Regions from separate parts of the Devosia chinhatensis genome, predicted to be linked through region 1. Evidence: predicted binding sites of a transcription regulator. Region 1 holds the regulator's gene; the other holds the start of a gene.

Region 1 (7,988 bases):
GGCTGGTCCAAGAGCCGGGCGCTCTCGACGGCAAACGGCGTGCGCGTCCATTCGCGCGGCCAGTATCACGGCACCCTGGTGGCCCTCTGGACCCTCGTGCCTGTTGTTCTCTTTCTCGCCATCTGGGCGTTCTTTTCGCCCGGCGTCACCCATTGGTACACCGTATCCCTGCTTCCCACCGAAGTGCTGACGGGCCTCGACCAGCTCGGTCTCAACGCGCAATTGCAGCGCATCCGCGATCTGGCCTCCGGCTTTGGCGTGACCGGTGAAGTTCAGCCCTTCGAGCAGGCCGCCGGCGAAAACCTCGCCCGCTTCCAGCTTCTCTCCTTCCTCATCATGCTGGCTGCGGCTGCCGGCCTCGGCGTTCTGGGCCTGACCCTGGCCCGCCGTCGCATCAGCCCCCGCCTTCGGGCCCGTAACGAGGTCGAGCGCGCCATTTCTGTGCTGCTGATCGCCTGTTCGGCCGTCGCCATTTTCACCACCGTGGGTATCGTTGCCTCGCTGGTCACCGAAGCTTTCCGCTTCTTTACCTATATCAACCCGCTCGACTTCTTCTTCGGCACCGTCTGGGCGCCCCGGTTCAGCTCCACCGGCACCGGCGATGCCGGTCAGTATGGCCTTCTTCCGCTGCTCACCGGCACCCTGATGATCTCGGCCATCGCCATGCTCGTGGCCGTGCCGGTGGGGCTGATGGCGGCCATCTATCTCAATCAATATGCCCACGCCAATGTGCGCAAGATCGTCAAGCCGATCATCGAGATCCTCGCCGGCATTCCCACCATCGTCTATGGCTTCTTCGCCCTGGTCACCGTCGGCCCCTTCCTGCGCGACTTCGGCAATGCGGTTGGCCTCTCCATCAGCGCGACCTCGGCCCTGACAGCGGGCCTCGTCATGGGCGTGATGATCATCCCGTTCATCTCCTCGCTTTCCGACGACATTCTCAACCAGGTGCCGCGCACCCTGCGCGATGGCGCTTATGGCTTGGGCGCGACCCAGTCCGAAACCATCCGCAATGTGCTGCTGCCTGCCGCCTTGCCCGGCATTGTCGGCGCCTTCCTCCTCGCCGTCAGCCGCGCCATCGGCGAAACCATGATCGTGGTGTTGGCCGCCGGCAACGCCCCGATCCTGCGCGGCAATCCGCTCGAGCCGGTCTCGACGATTACCGTCTCCATCGTCAACCAGCTCACCGGCGATACCGATTTCACCGGCCCGCAATCGCTGGTCGCCTTCGCGCTGGGCCTCACGCTCTTCATCATGACGCTATGCCTCAACATCGTCGCCCTCTACATCGTCCGCCGCTTCCGGGAGCAGTACGAATGACCGACACCACGCTCGCTTCCGCCGCCGAACGGCGCAAACTGGTGCGCGCCGGCCTCGCCCGCCGCCATCTGGGCGAACGCCTGTTCCGACTGTTCGGCATCGTCGCCATCTGCCTGGCGCTGGGCTTTGTCGCCCTGCTGTTCACCGATGTGCTGCGCAAGGGTATTCCGGCCTTCACCCAGGCCAATCTGCGCCTTGAAGTGACCTTCGATCCCGAGGTCCTCAATGTCGATCCCGCGCCTGTCCGCGCCGCCGGACAGTCCGATGCGGACTACCGCTCGCAGCGTCTCGCCTGGGAGCGCCAGGTGGCCATGCTCAACTGGAACACTGTCATCGAGGCGGCCCTGCGCCGGGCTGCGCCCGAAGGCTTCGAGATCGACAGCCGCCAGCTGCTCACCATCCCCGAAAGCGATGCCCGCCACCGCGTGCGCCAGGCCTTTGTAGAAAACCCCGGCCTGCTTGGGCAGACCGTGACCATCGACGTGCTCGGCTCGGCAAACACCGACAACTGGGCCAAGGGCAACATCAACCGCGACCTCGGCGACGCCCAGCAGCAGCTCTCGGCCCCCGCCCGTGCGCTCATCGACATTTTCGAGGAAAACGGCACCATCACCCAGGGCTTTGCCTGGTCGCTCTTCACCAATGTCGACAGCCGCTCCGCGCCCGCCTCCGCTGGCCTGCTCGGCGCGCTCATGGGCACGTTCTGGATGATGCTGATCGTCATCGTGCTGGCCGTGCCGCTCGGGGTGGGCAGCGCCATCTATCTCGAGGAATTCGCGCCCAAGTCGCGGCTGACCGATCTCATCGAGGTCAATATCAACAACCTCGCCGCCGTGCCCTCCATCGTCTTTGGCCTTCTGGGCGCCGCGGTCTTCATCAACTGGTTCCGCCTGCCGCTTTCGGCTCCCCTGGCCGGCGGCCTCGTGCTGACGCTGATGACCCTGCCCACCATCATCATCGCCACCCGCGCCGCACTCAAGGGCGTGTCCCCGGCCCTCCGTCAGGCCGCTCTGGGCATGGGTGCAAGCAAGACGCAGATGGTGTTCCACCACGTCCTGCCCGTGACCTTCCCGTCCATCCTCACCGCCACCATCATCGGCGTGGCACAGGCCATGGGGGAAACCGCCCCGCTGCTGCTCATCGGCATGAATGCCTTCGTCGCCTCCGTACCGGGCACGCCCCTTGATCAGGCCACCGCCCTGCCCGTCCAGATCTTCCTCTGGCAGGGCAATGAGAACCGCAATTTCTTCGAGCCGCGCACTTCCGCCGCCATCATGGTGCTGCTGGCTTTCATGATCACTCTCAACGCCATCGCAATCTTCCTGCGATCCCGCCTTGAAAAGCGCGCTTAAGGAGAACCACAATGGATATGCTTGCCGGCAAGGTTAAAGCCCCCAAGAAGACCCTGAGCGCCAATCTGGACCCCATGGACATGATCGAGCCCAATATCCGCCTCACCGCCCGCGACGTCACCGTGCACTACGGCGCCAAGCAGGCCCTGCATGGCATCTCGATCGACATTCCCGACCGCGCCGTCACCGCCTTTATCGGACCCTCGGGCTGCGGCAAGTCGACCTTCCTGCGCTGCATCAACCGCATGAACGACACGATCGAGGGCGCCAAGGTCGGCGGCAAGATCGAGCTCGACGGCCAGGATATCTACGCCAACGATCTCGACGTGGTCGAACTGCGCGCCCGCGTCGGCATGGTGTTCCAGAAACCAAACCCCTTCCCCAAGTCCATCTACGACAACGTCGCCTATGGCCCGCGCATCCACGGTCTGGCCAGAAACAAGACCGATCTCGACGAGATCGTCGTGTCCTCGCTGCGCAAGGCCGGCCTCTTCGAAGAGGTCAAGGATCGCCTGACCGAACCCGGCACCGGCCTTTCCGGCGGCCAGCAGCAGCGTCTTTGCATTGCCCGCGCCATCGCAGTCGGCCCCGAAGTCATTCTCATGGACGAGCCCTGCTCGGCGCTCGACCCCATCGCCACCGCCATTATTGAAGAGCTGATCGACGAGCTGCGCACCAATTACACCATCGTCATCGTCACCCACTCAATGCAGCAGGCCGCCCGCGTCAGCCAGAAGACCGCCTTCTTCCACCTCGGCAACCTCATCGAAAAAGGCGACACCGAGGAAATCTTCACCAACCCGGTGAACAAACAGACCCAGGACTACATCATGGGCCGCATCGGCTAAGCGCGGGAGAGGATCAGAACATGCCAAATACCGGCGCCGAACACATCGTCACGTCCTACAATGAAGAGCTGCTCGCCCTCGCCCAGGCCATTGCCGAAATGGGCGGCCAGGTCGAGGTCGCCATCGAGAACGGCACCCGCGCCTTGCTCAAGCTCGATCGCGAGCTGGCCGATGTCACCATCATTGCCGATCAGCGCATCGACGACATGCAGCGCCGGATCGACGAGATGGCCGTCTCCATGATCGCCCGCCGCCAGCCCATGGCGTCCGACCTGCGGTCGATCATCACCGCCATCCACGTGGCCAATGACCTCGAGCGCATCGGCGACATGGCCAAGCAGCTGGCCCGGCGCTCGCTCAAGCTCGAAGGCATCAGCCTGCAGCCCACCTTCTATAATGGCGTCAAGAACATGACCGCCCTGGTGCTGCGGCAGGTCAAGGACAGCCTCGACGCCTATGGCAACCGCGAGGCGGCCGCCTCCGTCGACGTGTGCAACCGCGATGACGAGGTCGATGCCATGCACACCTCTCTCTTCCGCGAGCTGCTCACCTACATGCTCGAAGATCCGCGCAACATCACCACCTGCACCCATCTGCTCTTCTGCGCCAAGAATCTCGAGCGCATCGGCGACCACGCGACCAACATCGCCGAACGCGCCTATTACCTGGCCACGGGCAAGCAGCTGACCAGCGAGGAACAGCAATTGCGCCGCACGCAGATCAAGGCTTAGCGGGCGGTCCGCGCAGCAGACGAAAGGCTCCAGTGGAGCCTTTCAGGCCGCTAAGGCCATAAGAGCTTGGAACGTCCCGCAAGGCAATTCTCTCCAGTGGAAAGAATTGAGGGAACAAGGCTCGAATGGCGGGAAATAACCACATACACGGCACGCCTACGGCGCCGACCGACGGAGCACGCCCATATGCCCGCGACCATCCTCATCGTCGAAGACGAAGCCGACATCGCCCTCCTTCTCCGCTACAATCTCGAAGCGGAGGGCTTTCGCGTCGTTACCGCCGAAACCGGCGACGAAGCCACCCATGCCATTGCCGAAAAACTCCCCGACCTGATCCTGCTCGACTGGATGCTGCCCGAAATTTCCGGCATCGAGCTCTGCCGCCGCCTGCGCGCCCGCGAGGAAACCAGCCACGTGCCGATCATCATGCTGACCGCTCGTGGCGAGGAAGAAGAGCGCGTGCGCGGCCTCACCACCGGCGCCGACGACTACATGGTCAAGCCCTTCTCCGTCCCCGAGCTGCTGGCGCGCATCCAGTCCCTCCTGCGCCGCGCCAACCCCAACCTCGTCACCGCCGCCCTCAAGGTCGGCGATCTCGAACTCGACCGCACCACTCACCGCGTGCGCCGCGCCAGCCGCGACGTCCATCTCGGCCCCACCGAATACCGTCTGCTCGAATATCTCATGCGCCATCCCGGCCGCGTCTATTCGCGCGAGCAATTGCTCGATGGCGTCTGGGGCAATGACGTCTATGTCGACGAGCGCACTGTCGACGTGCATATCGGCCGCCTCCGCCGCGCGATCAATCGCGGCAAGGAGGTCGACCCGATCCGAACCGTCCGCGGTGCCGGCTACGCCTTCGACGAACGCTTCGCCCAGACAGCCTAGATCGTCTGGGACCACTTGCCGCCGAACTGCCCCAAAGTTGCGCCAAACCGTAATGACTTGAGCCCGTGCCTCCGGCACCCTGTTCGTCTTTCCTTGGAGCGCTCCCGGCAATGATCGAAAAATACGTCCAAAGACCGAATGCGCAGCTCTACACGCAGGCATGGGGTCAGCCGCTGCGCGGCACTATCCTCTTGGCCATGGGCGCCACCGCCTCCTCGGCCTGGTGGCCAATCGCCCTGATCGACGCGCTGGCCGGTGCCGGCTACCAGGTTATCGTCTTCGACCACCGCGACACGGGCCGCTCCACCCTTTTCCCTCCGGGAACCCCACCCTACGACCTCCCCGACCTGGTCGAGGACGTCATCGCCATTCTCGACGCCTATGCGGTCTCGTCCGTCCATCTCGTGGGCATGTCTTTGGGCGGTCTGGTGGCGCAGATCGTCACCCTCCAGCATCCCGGCCGCGTCGCGACCCTCACCGTCTTTGCCGGCGAGCCGCTGAACAGCGCCTATGATGGCGAGGGCATGCCGCCTGAGATCATGGAGCATTTCTCCGGCATGGCCACGCTCGACTGGAGCCGTCGCGAAGATGTCACCCAATTCCTGCTGCGCATTGCCGAGCTGAGTGCCGCCCCCGATCGCCCCTTTGACCGGCATGCGGCGCTTGAGCGCATCGGCCGCGAGCTGGACCATACATCCGCCATCCAGAGCGCCTTCAATCACGCCATGCTGGAAGGCAAGATCGACCCGGGCCTCCACGCCGCCGACATCACCCGGCCGACCTTGGTCATCCATGGCGCGGGCGATCCGCTCATCTCGGTCGCCGCAGCGAAAAAGACTCACGAGCTGATCCCCAACGCAAGACTGACCGTGCTCGAAAAGGTCGGGCACGAAATCACCCCCGCCGAAATCCCCACGCTCTCCCAGGCGATCCTCGGTTTCATTCGCAGCGCTCCGACCGTGCAAAGAGCCTAGAACGCAGGGAATTCACCGGGTTCCGCCATCCAAGGCCGAGATATGCTGAACCGCGTTTAGGCCAGGCCCGCAACGTGCAAGGCGAGGCCGGCGATAGCGCAGCCGGCCAGCACTTTGACCGGGCCGAGCTTGAAGCGAAAGACAGCGACAATCGCGGCGAGCGCCAAGGCCGCCGCTGCCGGATTGATCGACGTGAAGACCGGCACGTCGAGATCGAGCCCGAAGCCGCCAATCGTGCGGACCTCAGCAAAGATCACATGCAGGCCGAACCAGACGGCAAGATTGAGGATGACGCCAACCACGGCTGCGGTGATGGCCGTCAAAGCCGCCGACAATACCTGATTGTCGCGCAGCCGCTCGATGAAGGGCGCGCCGAGGAAAATCCACAGGAAACAGGGCATGAACGTGACCCAGGTGGTCAAAAGCCCGCCCAATGTGCCCGCCACCAGGGGCGAGAGCCCGTTCGCATCGCGAAAGGCGCCCATGAAGCCGACGAATTGGGTGACCATGATCAAGGGACCCGGCGTGGTCTCGGCCATGCCCAGCCCGTCGAGCATCTCACCCGGCGCCAGCCAGCCGAAATTCTGCACTGCTTCCTGGGCGACATAGGCCAGCACGGCATAGGCGCCTCCGAATGTCACCACGGCCATGACGCTGAAAAATCCGGCAATCTGCGCGAAGACATTGGCCGGTCCGAACAGCGCGAACAGCAGGGCCACAGGGGCCAGCCAGAAGATCAGAAAAACGGCCGAGATCCGGAAGGCCCAGCCTCGATTGACCTGGGTGTGCTCGGGCGATTCTTCGCCAAGCAGCGTGTCGGCGTCATCGACCTCTGCCTGCCCGACCTTGCCGTGGCCACCACCACCCTGGAAGGCGGGCAGGCCCTGACGCGCCCCGATAAACCCGATCAGCCCGGCAGCCAGGATGATTAGCGGGAACGGCACGCCGAAAACGAAGATCGCGACGAAGGAAGCAGCGGCGATCCCCATCATCGCGGTGTTTTTCAGCGCCCGCGACCCGATGCGGATCACTGCTTGGACGACGATGGCCAGCACAGCCGCCTTGAGCCCGAAGAACAGCGCCTCGATCGGGCCGACATCGCCGTAAAGCGCATAGATCCAGCTTAACCCCATGATCGCGACCATGCCGGGCAGCACGAACAGCACACCGGCGATCAGCCCGCCAAGCGTGCGATGCATCAGCCAGCCGATATAGACGGCCAGCTGCATCGCCTCCGGACCGGGCAGCAGCATGCAGAAATTGAGCGCATGGAGGAACCGCTTCTCCCCCAGCCAGCGCTGTTCTTCGACGAGAATGCGATGCATGAGCGCAATCTGCCCGGCAGGGCCGCCAAAGCTGAGAAGGCCGATGCGGGCCCAGATGCGAATAGCCTCGCTCAGGGTGGGATAGTCACGGTCCTGCATCCGTCTGCCTTCATGTCTTAGCGGACCAGCCATGGATTGGTGGGTCGCCCCAGCGTTAGCCGCATGGTCGCTTTCGATGCAAGCACGGGATTGGGATGGCCTGCCCCCGCCGGCTATGAATTGCCATGGGCGCCGCAATGATCCATCCTTCGGCGCGTACACGATCGAGACACATAATGCCCTTTCATGACATTACGATTGTGCCGGTGCGCACCGAGCGCAAGGCAGCCTATCTCGCATTCTCCGCCCGCATCGCCGAGATCTACCGGGAGCATGGCGCGCTGCGTGTGCTCGATTGCTGGCAGTCCGAGGAGGCGAGCGACGACGCCGATTTCCATGCAGCCGATGCGATGGACGATTATGCCCCGGCCAGCCTTCCCAACATGAAAAGGCTGGCCGGAGCCGATGCCGCGGAGACCGTGGTGGTTTCGGTGATCGAGTGGCCAAGCCG
Region 2 (7,988 bases), 210 kb from region 1:
GCTACAATGACATCGACCGCGCCAGCATCGGCGACGATCTCGACGTGCTGATCGACAATGCCGATCTCGGGCTCTGCATGCTCGAACGCAAGGATGGACGCGCGGTCTATTTCCTCAATCACCTGGAATATGACAACCGCTCGCTGGCCGACGAATATGAGCGCGACATCGCCGCTGGCCTCGACACGCCGCCGCCCGCCAATCTCTTCCCCGATGGCGACACCAGCCAGGAGCCGGAAAACCGCTGGCGCAGCCACGCCCATCTGCTGTTCCAGAACTGGATCAACGAGATCTACCAGACCACGCCCTATAGACTGGACGAGATCGGAAACTAAAAAAGGGGCCCTGCTGGGCCCCTTCCTATTGGCATTCCACCGGATCAGACGGCGATCTTGCCGCCACCCTGCTTGGTGACGACGACTACCGACGGGCGGGTCGGCATGGCATCGTCGAAATCAGGCCAGCGGGTGGAGAGGTCCTCGTAGTAGGACGGACGGCCGAAGCCTTCCCAGTCGTCGCCGCCATCGGCCGGGTGCTGCACGGCGAGGAACAGCGTTTCGCCATCCTCAGTAAAGACCGGGCCGCACATTTCAGCGCCCACCGGCACGCGGAAGAAGAGCTTGGACGTCGCGCGGGCATCGCCCTCGGTATCCACGGCCCAAAGGCCATCGGTACGACCCGTGCCGGACGGGCTGTTGCCATCGGTGGACACCCACAGGCGCCCATCGCTGTCCACGGCGCAATTGTCCGGCATGCCGAACCAGCCATTGGCGGTGGTGTCGGTCGAGAAGGTGGCGCCGACTTCAGCGATGGACGGGTCACCGCATTTAAGCAGGATTTCCCAGCTGCCGGTCTCGGCAGCGAAGTCGCCATCCGCCTCGGCGATTTCGATGATATGACCGAAGGCATTCTTGGCCGTCGGGTTGGCGGCATCGACCTGGTCCGCCTCGCGGCGGGTATTGTTGGTCAGCATGACATAGACCTTGCCATTGCTGGCATTGGGTTCGATGTCCTCGGGGCGATCCATCTTGGTGGCGCCGAGCAGGTCGGCGGCGCGGCGCGTTTCAATGACGACGTCGGCCTGGCTGGCAAAGCCGTTATCTTCCGTCAGCGGACCCTGGCCGTGAACCAGCGGCATCCACTCCATGGAGCCGTCTTCTGCGAAGCGGGCGACATAGAGCGTGCCCTCGTCCAGCAGGTCCATATTGGCCGCACGATCATCGGGATTGTAGGTGCCCGACGTCACGAACTTATAAACATAGTCGAAGCGCTCGTCGTCGCCGAGATAGAAGACGACGCGGCCATCCTTGCTGACGATGGATTCCGCGCCTTCATGCTTGAAGCGGCCCAGCGCCGTGCGCTTCTTGGGCACCGAGTTCGGGTCCATCGGGTCGACTTCGACGATATAGCCGAAGCGGTTGGGCTCGTTGGGCTCCTTGGAGACGTCGAAGCGATCGTAATGCGCGGCCCATTCATAGGAGCCTTCCGGAATGCCCAGGCGGTCATAGTTGGCAGCCTCGGGATGATCGGACGGCAACTCGCCGCCGAAATAGCCGTGGATGTTTTCCTCGGCCATGATGTAGGTGCCCCAGGGCGTGACGCCGCCGGCGCAATTGTTGATCGTGCCGAATACCTTGGTTCCGGTCGCATCGGCATTGGTCTTGAGCCGGTCATGGCCGGCGGCCGGGCCGGTCAGCTGCATCTCGGTTTCCGCGGTGATGCGGCGATTGTACTGGCCGTCCTTGACCACCTGCCACTTGCCGTCGACCTTCTCGATCTCAACGATCGTGCCGCCATGGGCCATCAGCTCGATATCGACCTGCTCCTTGGTGAGCGCATTCATGGTGATCTCGCCTTCGGCAAGGGTCACCAGGCCCGGAAACATCAGGTGCGGATTGGTATATTCGTGGTTGACCACGAGCAGGCCGTGTTCGTCCGAGCCATCGAGCGGGATATAGCCGACATAGTCGTTATTGTAGCCGAACTGGCGCGCCTGGGCGGCCGCGCTCTGGTTGGCCGGGTCGAATTCGGGCGCATCGGGGAAGAGGCCATCGCCCCAGCGCAGCAGCACATCGGCGTCATAGCCTTCGGCGACGTGATGGGTTTCATCCACGCCGGCTTCGACTTCATTGAAGGAGAAAGCCGAATTGCCGGCAGCCTTGGCGTCGCCTGCGGTCAGGATCGCCAGCGGGCTGACCGTGGCGGCGATGGCCGAAACGGCCAGCGAGCCCTTGAGAAAACCGCGGCGGGAAAAGCGGGCGCTGATCAGCTCGCCCATCGTGGGATTGCCGGACGTATTCCGCGGCGCCGCATCGGCAGCCTCCAGCTGGGACGTCTTGAAGATCGGGGTTTGGTCGTTCATCGGGTGCTCCTCACAGCAACCGCCTGTCGGGGCGGACCGGGAGGGCTTAAGCGCTGCGCCTGACGTCCCGGTAACAACGCAATGACAATTGGATGACGGCGCGCCGCTCTTGCATTGCCGGGACGAGCCCCTACCTTGCATGAACAAGAGGGATTCCGCCTTGCCGCAGCCGCCGACCACACTGACCGACGAACTGGGCATAGCCCTCTCCAATCTGGCCGATAGCGCGACGGGCGTCTTCACGCCCACCCTTCGCCTCGGCGTCACCGGCCTCAGCCGCGCCGGCAAGACCATTTTCATCACTGCCCTCGTGCATAACCTGCTGACCCAGGGGCGACTGCCCGGCTTTGCCCCGCTGGCCGATGGCCGCTTCATCGGCGCCAAGCTGGCCGAATATCCCGACGCCACCATTCCCCGCTTTGCCTATGAGCAGCATCTGGCGGCGCTGACGGCCAATCCCCCATTCTGGCCGGAAAGCACGCGGCGGATTTCCCAGCTGCGCATTGTCATCAAATATCAGTCGGCCAAATGGTGGTCCGGCATGCGCGGCCCCGCCACGCTCAATCTCGATATCGTCGATTATCCCGGCGAATGGCTGCTCGACCTGCCTTTGCTGGGCCTGTCCTTTGCCGAATGGAGCGCCCAGGCGCTGGATCGGGCCCGCCAACCGGGCCATGAAGCCGAGGCCACCGAATTCCTCCGCGAGCTCGACAGCACCGATATCTCCAGGGACGCCAACGATATCGATGCGGAACGCCTCGCTTCTGCCTTCACCACCTATCTGCGCCGCTCGCGCGAACATGGCGCGCTCTCGACCCTCCCGCCCGGTCGCTTCCTGCTGCCCGGCGATCTCGAAGGTTCTCCCGCGCTGACCTTTGCGCCCCTGCCCCGGCCCGTTGGCACACACCGCAATTCCAGCCTCTATGCCATGCTGGAAAACCGCTATGAATCCTACAAGGACCGCATCGTCCGCCCCTTCTTCCGCGATCATTTCGCCCGTCTCGACCGCCAGATCGTGCTGGTCGATACGCTACGCGCCCTCAATGCCGGCCCGGCCGCCGTCAACGACCTCGAAGTCGCCCTCACCGAGGTTCTCGCCTGCTTCCGCCAGGGCGAGTCCAACCTGCTGCTGCGCCCCTTCAATCGCCGCGTCGATCGCATTCTCTTTGCCGCGACCAAGGCCGACCATGTCCATCACACCAGTCACGACCGGCTCGAAGCCATCCTCAATCGCCTGGTCGGCATGGCGCGAAACCGCGCGCGTTTCGCAGGCGCCGAAACCCGCTCCATCGCCATGGCCGGCATTCGCTCCACCAGCGAGGGCACGATCCGCGAGAATGGCGAAACCCTGCCCACGCTGATCGGCACCCCGCTCAATGGCGAAGTGCTGGACGGCACCAGCTATGATGGCAAAACCGAAATTGCTCTATTTCCCGGTGACCTGCCGGAGCGTCCGGATTCATTGTTCGAGAACGGCAATCCGGTCGGGCTGAATTTCCTGCGCTTCGCCCCGCCCCAGCGGCTCGAGCGCAATGCCGATGGCGAACCCGTCCTGCCCCATATCCGCCTCGACCGGGCGCTCGACTACCTCATTGGAGACTGGATGGCATGAAGCGCCCCGTCGCCCACACGATCACCCGCCCCGAGGATGCTGCCGGTGCCAGCCGCGCCCCGCGCGCCTTCACGCCCGACCGCGCCGAAATCGTCGAGGTGGCCTTCGATCCCGCGCCGGATCCCGAGCTGATCACGCCCCCGCCTCGCCGCATGGGCTGGATCGGGCGCGTCGCCTGGACCACGGGCGGCATTCTCGTTTCCGCCGGCCTCGGCCTTGCCGCCGACCGGCTGATCCGCGACCTTTTCGCCAGCAACCAATATCTCGGCTATGTCGGGCTCGGCCTGCTGGGCGCATTCCTCGTCGCCATCGCGGCCCTGGTGCTGCGCGAAGTCCTCGCTCTGCGCCGTCTCCGCGTGCTCGACGCGCTCAAGGCCGACGCCACCCGCGCCGCCGCCGACAACGACCGAAAGCGCGCAGGGGTAGTCATCGACCACCTCGAGGGCGTCTATGCCGCCCGTCCCGATCTCGCCCGCGCCCGCGAAACCGTAATAACCAATCTTCCCAATCTCTTCGACGGCCAAGAAGTCATTACCCTGGCCGAACGCAGCCTCATGGCCCCGCTCGATGCGCGCGCCAAGGCGCTGACCGCCGCCTCCGCGCGGCGCGTGGCCTTGGTCACCGCCGTTTCGCCCCGTGCGCTGATCGACATCGCCTTCGTCATCTATGAAAGCATCCGCCTCGCCGGTGCCATCGCCGCGCTCTATGGCGCGCGCCCCGGCTTTTTCGGCTTCTGGCGGCTGGCAGGCTCCGTGCTTGCCCACCTCGCCGTCACCGGCGGCCTCGTGCTCACCGATGGCGTCGTGGAGCAACTGGTCGGCCAAGGGCTTGCCGCCAAGCTCGCCGCCCGGCTGGGCGAAGGCGTCGTCAATGGCCTCATGACCGTGCGTGTCGGCATCGCCGCCATGCGCGTCGTCCGCCCCCTGCCCTTCGACGCCCTGCCCCAACCCATGGTCCGGGATTTTATTCCCGAACTGGTCAAGGTTACCCAGGATGCCGGCAAGGGCTCAGGCGGCTAGCGCCAGCTGTTCGGACGAGGCGAAGGCCTCGATCTGCGGCTTGGCGAAGTAATAGCCCTGAAAGAGGTTGATCCCGGCGCCCCGCAATGTGAGCAGTTCGGCTTCCGTTTCCACGCCCTCGGCCAGCACCTCGATATCGAGCTGGCGCGCAATGCTGACGATCCCGGCAACGATAACCTGTCGGGCGGGCGAAGTGTCCACGCCACGCAGCAGGTCCATGTCGATCTTGATGAGATCGGGCTGGAACTTGGCCAGCAGCCCAAGGCCCGCATAACCGGCACCGAAATCATCCAGCGCCGTTATGAAGCCCATGCGTTTGTATTCGGCCACGATATTGGCCACATGGGCCGCATCGGCCATGTGCTCGTTCTCCGTGAATTCGAACATCAGCCGCGTGGGATTGAAGCGGGTGCGGGCGGCGGCGGCAAGCGTGGCGCGAATACAGGCGCGCGGCTCGTAAACGGCATTGGGCATGAAGTTGATCGAGAGCCGCGCATCCGATGCTTCGGGCAGGAATTGGCCCGCCAGCTCGATGGCCTTGACCCGGCAGGCCTGGTCGAAAACGTAGCGGTTGGCATCCGTCACGGCGGAGAGGACCGACGCCGCCCCCTGGCCGTCCATCCCGCGCACAAGAGCCTCATAGCCCCAGATGCGCTGGGCACCCATGTCGACAATGGGGTGAAAGGCCATTGTAAAGGGCAACGGAAATTCTTCGCCGTCACGGCAGCCCTGGCAACCTGTGCCCATTTGATAACCTATGTTACTATAGAATAAGGAATTTTCCTCATCCTGCAGCAACAGGCCTTAACGCATCGCCAATGACGATGACTTGTGATCAGTCCTTGGCCGCGCTCGGTGCCAGCGTCAGCTTCAGTCCGTCCAGGGCGTCTGAGCACAGGATCTGGCAGGAGAGGCGCGAGTTCGTCTTCACATCGCCGACGCTGTCGAGCATATCCTCTTCCTCGTCGCTCGGCGCGCCAACCGCGTCGAGCCACTCCGAATCCACATAGCAGTGGCAGGTGGCGCAGCTCAGCGCCCCGCCGCACTCGGCTTTGATATTGAGGCCCCAGTCACGGATCACTTCCATGACGCGCCAGCCCTCGAGCCCTTCGAGCTCGTGCACGTCGCCAGCCTGGTCGGTAACGATGATCTTCATGAAAAAGCGCTCCTCAACAGCGCGATGGGGATAGCGGGTTGAGGGGCCACCCGCAAGGCTATCCTTCCTGCGGCACCACCCGGCTTTACCGGGTGGTCCATGCTCCCGCTGAGCTGTACTGCCAGGACAAGTCCGCCAATGACCCGGGAGGCGCGGATAGTGCCTTACGCCACGCCCAGCTTCTTCTGCAGCTTTGTCGAACTGGTCGTGTACTGGAACACCACTCGTTCGCCCGGCGAGATGATGGCCTTGGCCGCCTGCGCCATCAGCGCGGCTTCATGGAAGCCGGAGAGGATCAGCTTGAGCTTGCCGGGGTAGTAGTTGATGTCGCCGATGGCGAAGATGCCAGGCACCGAGGTCTCGAACTTCTCGGTATCGACCACGATCGTATTGTCGTTGAGCTCCAGCCCCCAATCGGCCACCGGACCGAGCTTCATGGTGAGGCCGAAGAACGGCAGCAGGCGCGTCGCCGGGATCGAAAGGTCACCGGCCTCGGTCGCCAGATGCACATGGTTGATCTGTCCGTCATCGCCGTCGAGCTTGGCGATCTGGCCGAGCTGGAAATTGACCTTACCCTCGGCCACCAGCTCCTTCATCTTGTTGACGGATGCCGGCGCCGCCTTGAAGGCGTCGCGGCGATGCACCAGCGTCAGCGTCCGTACGATGGGCTGCAGGTTGAGCGTCCAGTCCAGCGCCGAATCTCCACCGCCGACAATGACCACGTCCTGCCCGCGGAAATCTTCCATCTTGCGCACGGCATAGAAGACCGACTTGTTCTCATACTGCTCGATTTCGGGCACAGGCGGGCGCTTGGGCTGGAACGAGCCACCACCGGCCGCGATCACCACCACCTTGGTGAAAAAGGTCTCGTCGGCATCGGTCTGCAACTTGAACGAACCGTCTTCCAGCTTCTCGATGGAATTGACCATGCGCGAGAAATGGAATTCGGGCGAGAATGGCGCGATCTGCGCCATCAGATTGTCGGTCAGCTGCTGGCCAGTGACGACCGGAAAGCCGGGAATGTCATAGATCGGCTTTTCCGGATAAAGCTCGGCACACTGCCCGCCCGGGCGGTCGAGAATGTCAATGAAGTGACATTTAAGGTCGAGCAATCCGAGTTCGAAGGCTGCGAACAGCCCGCAGGGGCCCGCGCCAATGACAACGACATCGGTGGTGATCTCAGTGCTCATCTTCAAAGTCCATTCGACACCGGAACCGCATGGGGTTCCGGACTTGGTCCCATCGGGGCACGCTGCCCCGCTTGTGTTGATGGGAACCGCCGCTGTCACCAGCGGCCCCGGCTCTGCCCGTAAAGGCGACTAACTCAATCCACTTATCTTACGATACGCGGCGAAGGAAGGGGCGCGTACCCAGCGGAATTTCCGTGACACCGACGGGCTGGTAGAACACCGCCACTTCCGGCAGACGGTTTTCGATCAAGGCCTCGCGTGTCGGCTCGTGGGTGACGACCAGCGCATTGATCCCGCAGCGACGCATCAACGGAATCTGGTCCTGCAGAACATCGCCTATAGCCCTGATTTCGCCCGCATATCTATAGCGCTCGGAGAGCAGCCGCGCCGTGGAATAGCCCCGACCATCTGTAAAGGCCGGGAACCGGATCGCCACCGAAGCAAAGCGCGTCAGGTCGTCAACCACGTCTTCGATCTTTTCGCCAGGCGACACCAGGAGGCCGAGCGGATGCGGATTGGCCAGGAACTCCGCGCGGTTCGCGAGAAAGACCGGCAGCGGCACATGCACATAGCGCGCTTCGGATGGATTGGCGCCCTCTTCCCAGTCCTTGAACGGGTCGGCGATGAAGGCACCGTCTTTGAACAGATT

What was found. Region 1 encodes PhoB, which activates phosphate uptake and scavenging genes when phosphate is short. Its sites were predicted from a motif close to TGTCATNNANCTGTCAT; they were not measured.
Region 2: VE26_RS08895 (PhoX family protein) is a predicted target of PhoB. The motif match lies at 2,444-2,460, and genes of this name have one in related genera.

The regions. Positions count from the first base shown of each region.
Region 1 is NZ_JZEY01000054.1:2,032,539-2,040,526, forward strand. Features, by position in the region: gene pstC (phosphate ABC transporter permease subunit PstC) at 1-1,320, shown strand, start outside; gene pstA (phosphate ABC transporter permease PstA) at 1,317-2,672, shown strand; gene pstB (phosphate ABC transporter ATP-binding protein PstB) at 2,747-3,520, shown strand; gene phoU (phosphate signaling complex protein PhoU) at 3,541-4,251, shown strand; gene phoB (phosphate regulon transcriptional regulator PhoB) at 4,438-5,139, shown strand; gene VE26_RS09825 (alpha/beta fold hydrolase) at 5,250-6,113, shown strand; gene chrA (chromate efflux transporter) at 6,170-7,570, opposite strand; gene VE26_RS09835 (DUF1428 domain-containing protein) at 7,714-7,988, shown strand, end outside.
Region 2 is NZ_JZEY01000054.1:1,826,793-1,834,780, forward strand. Features, by position in the region: gene VE26_RS08890 (homoserine O-succinyltransferase) at 1-335, shown strand, start outside; gene VE26_RS08895 (PhoX family protein) at 380-2,362, opposite strand; gene VE26_RS08900 (YcjX family GTP-binding protein) at 2,502-3,974, shown strand; gene VE26_RS08905 (YcjF family protein) at 3,971-4,993, shown strand; gene VE26_RS08910 (EAL domain-containing protein) at 4,982-5,740, opposite strand; gene VE26_RS08915 (2Fe-2S iron-sulfur cluster-binding protein) at 5,829-6,149, opposite strand; gene VE26_RS08920 (NAD(P)/FAD-dependent oxidoreductase) at 6,314-7,339, opposite strand; gene VE26_RS17430 (phosphoadenylyl-sulfate reductase) at 7,488-7,988, opposite strand, start outside.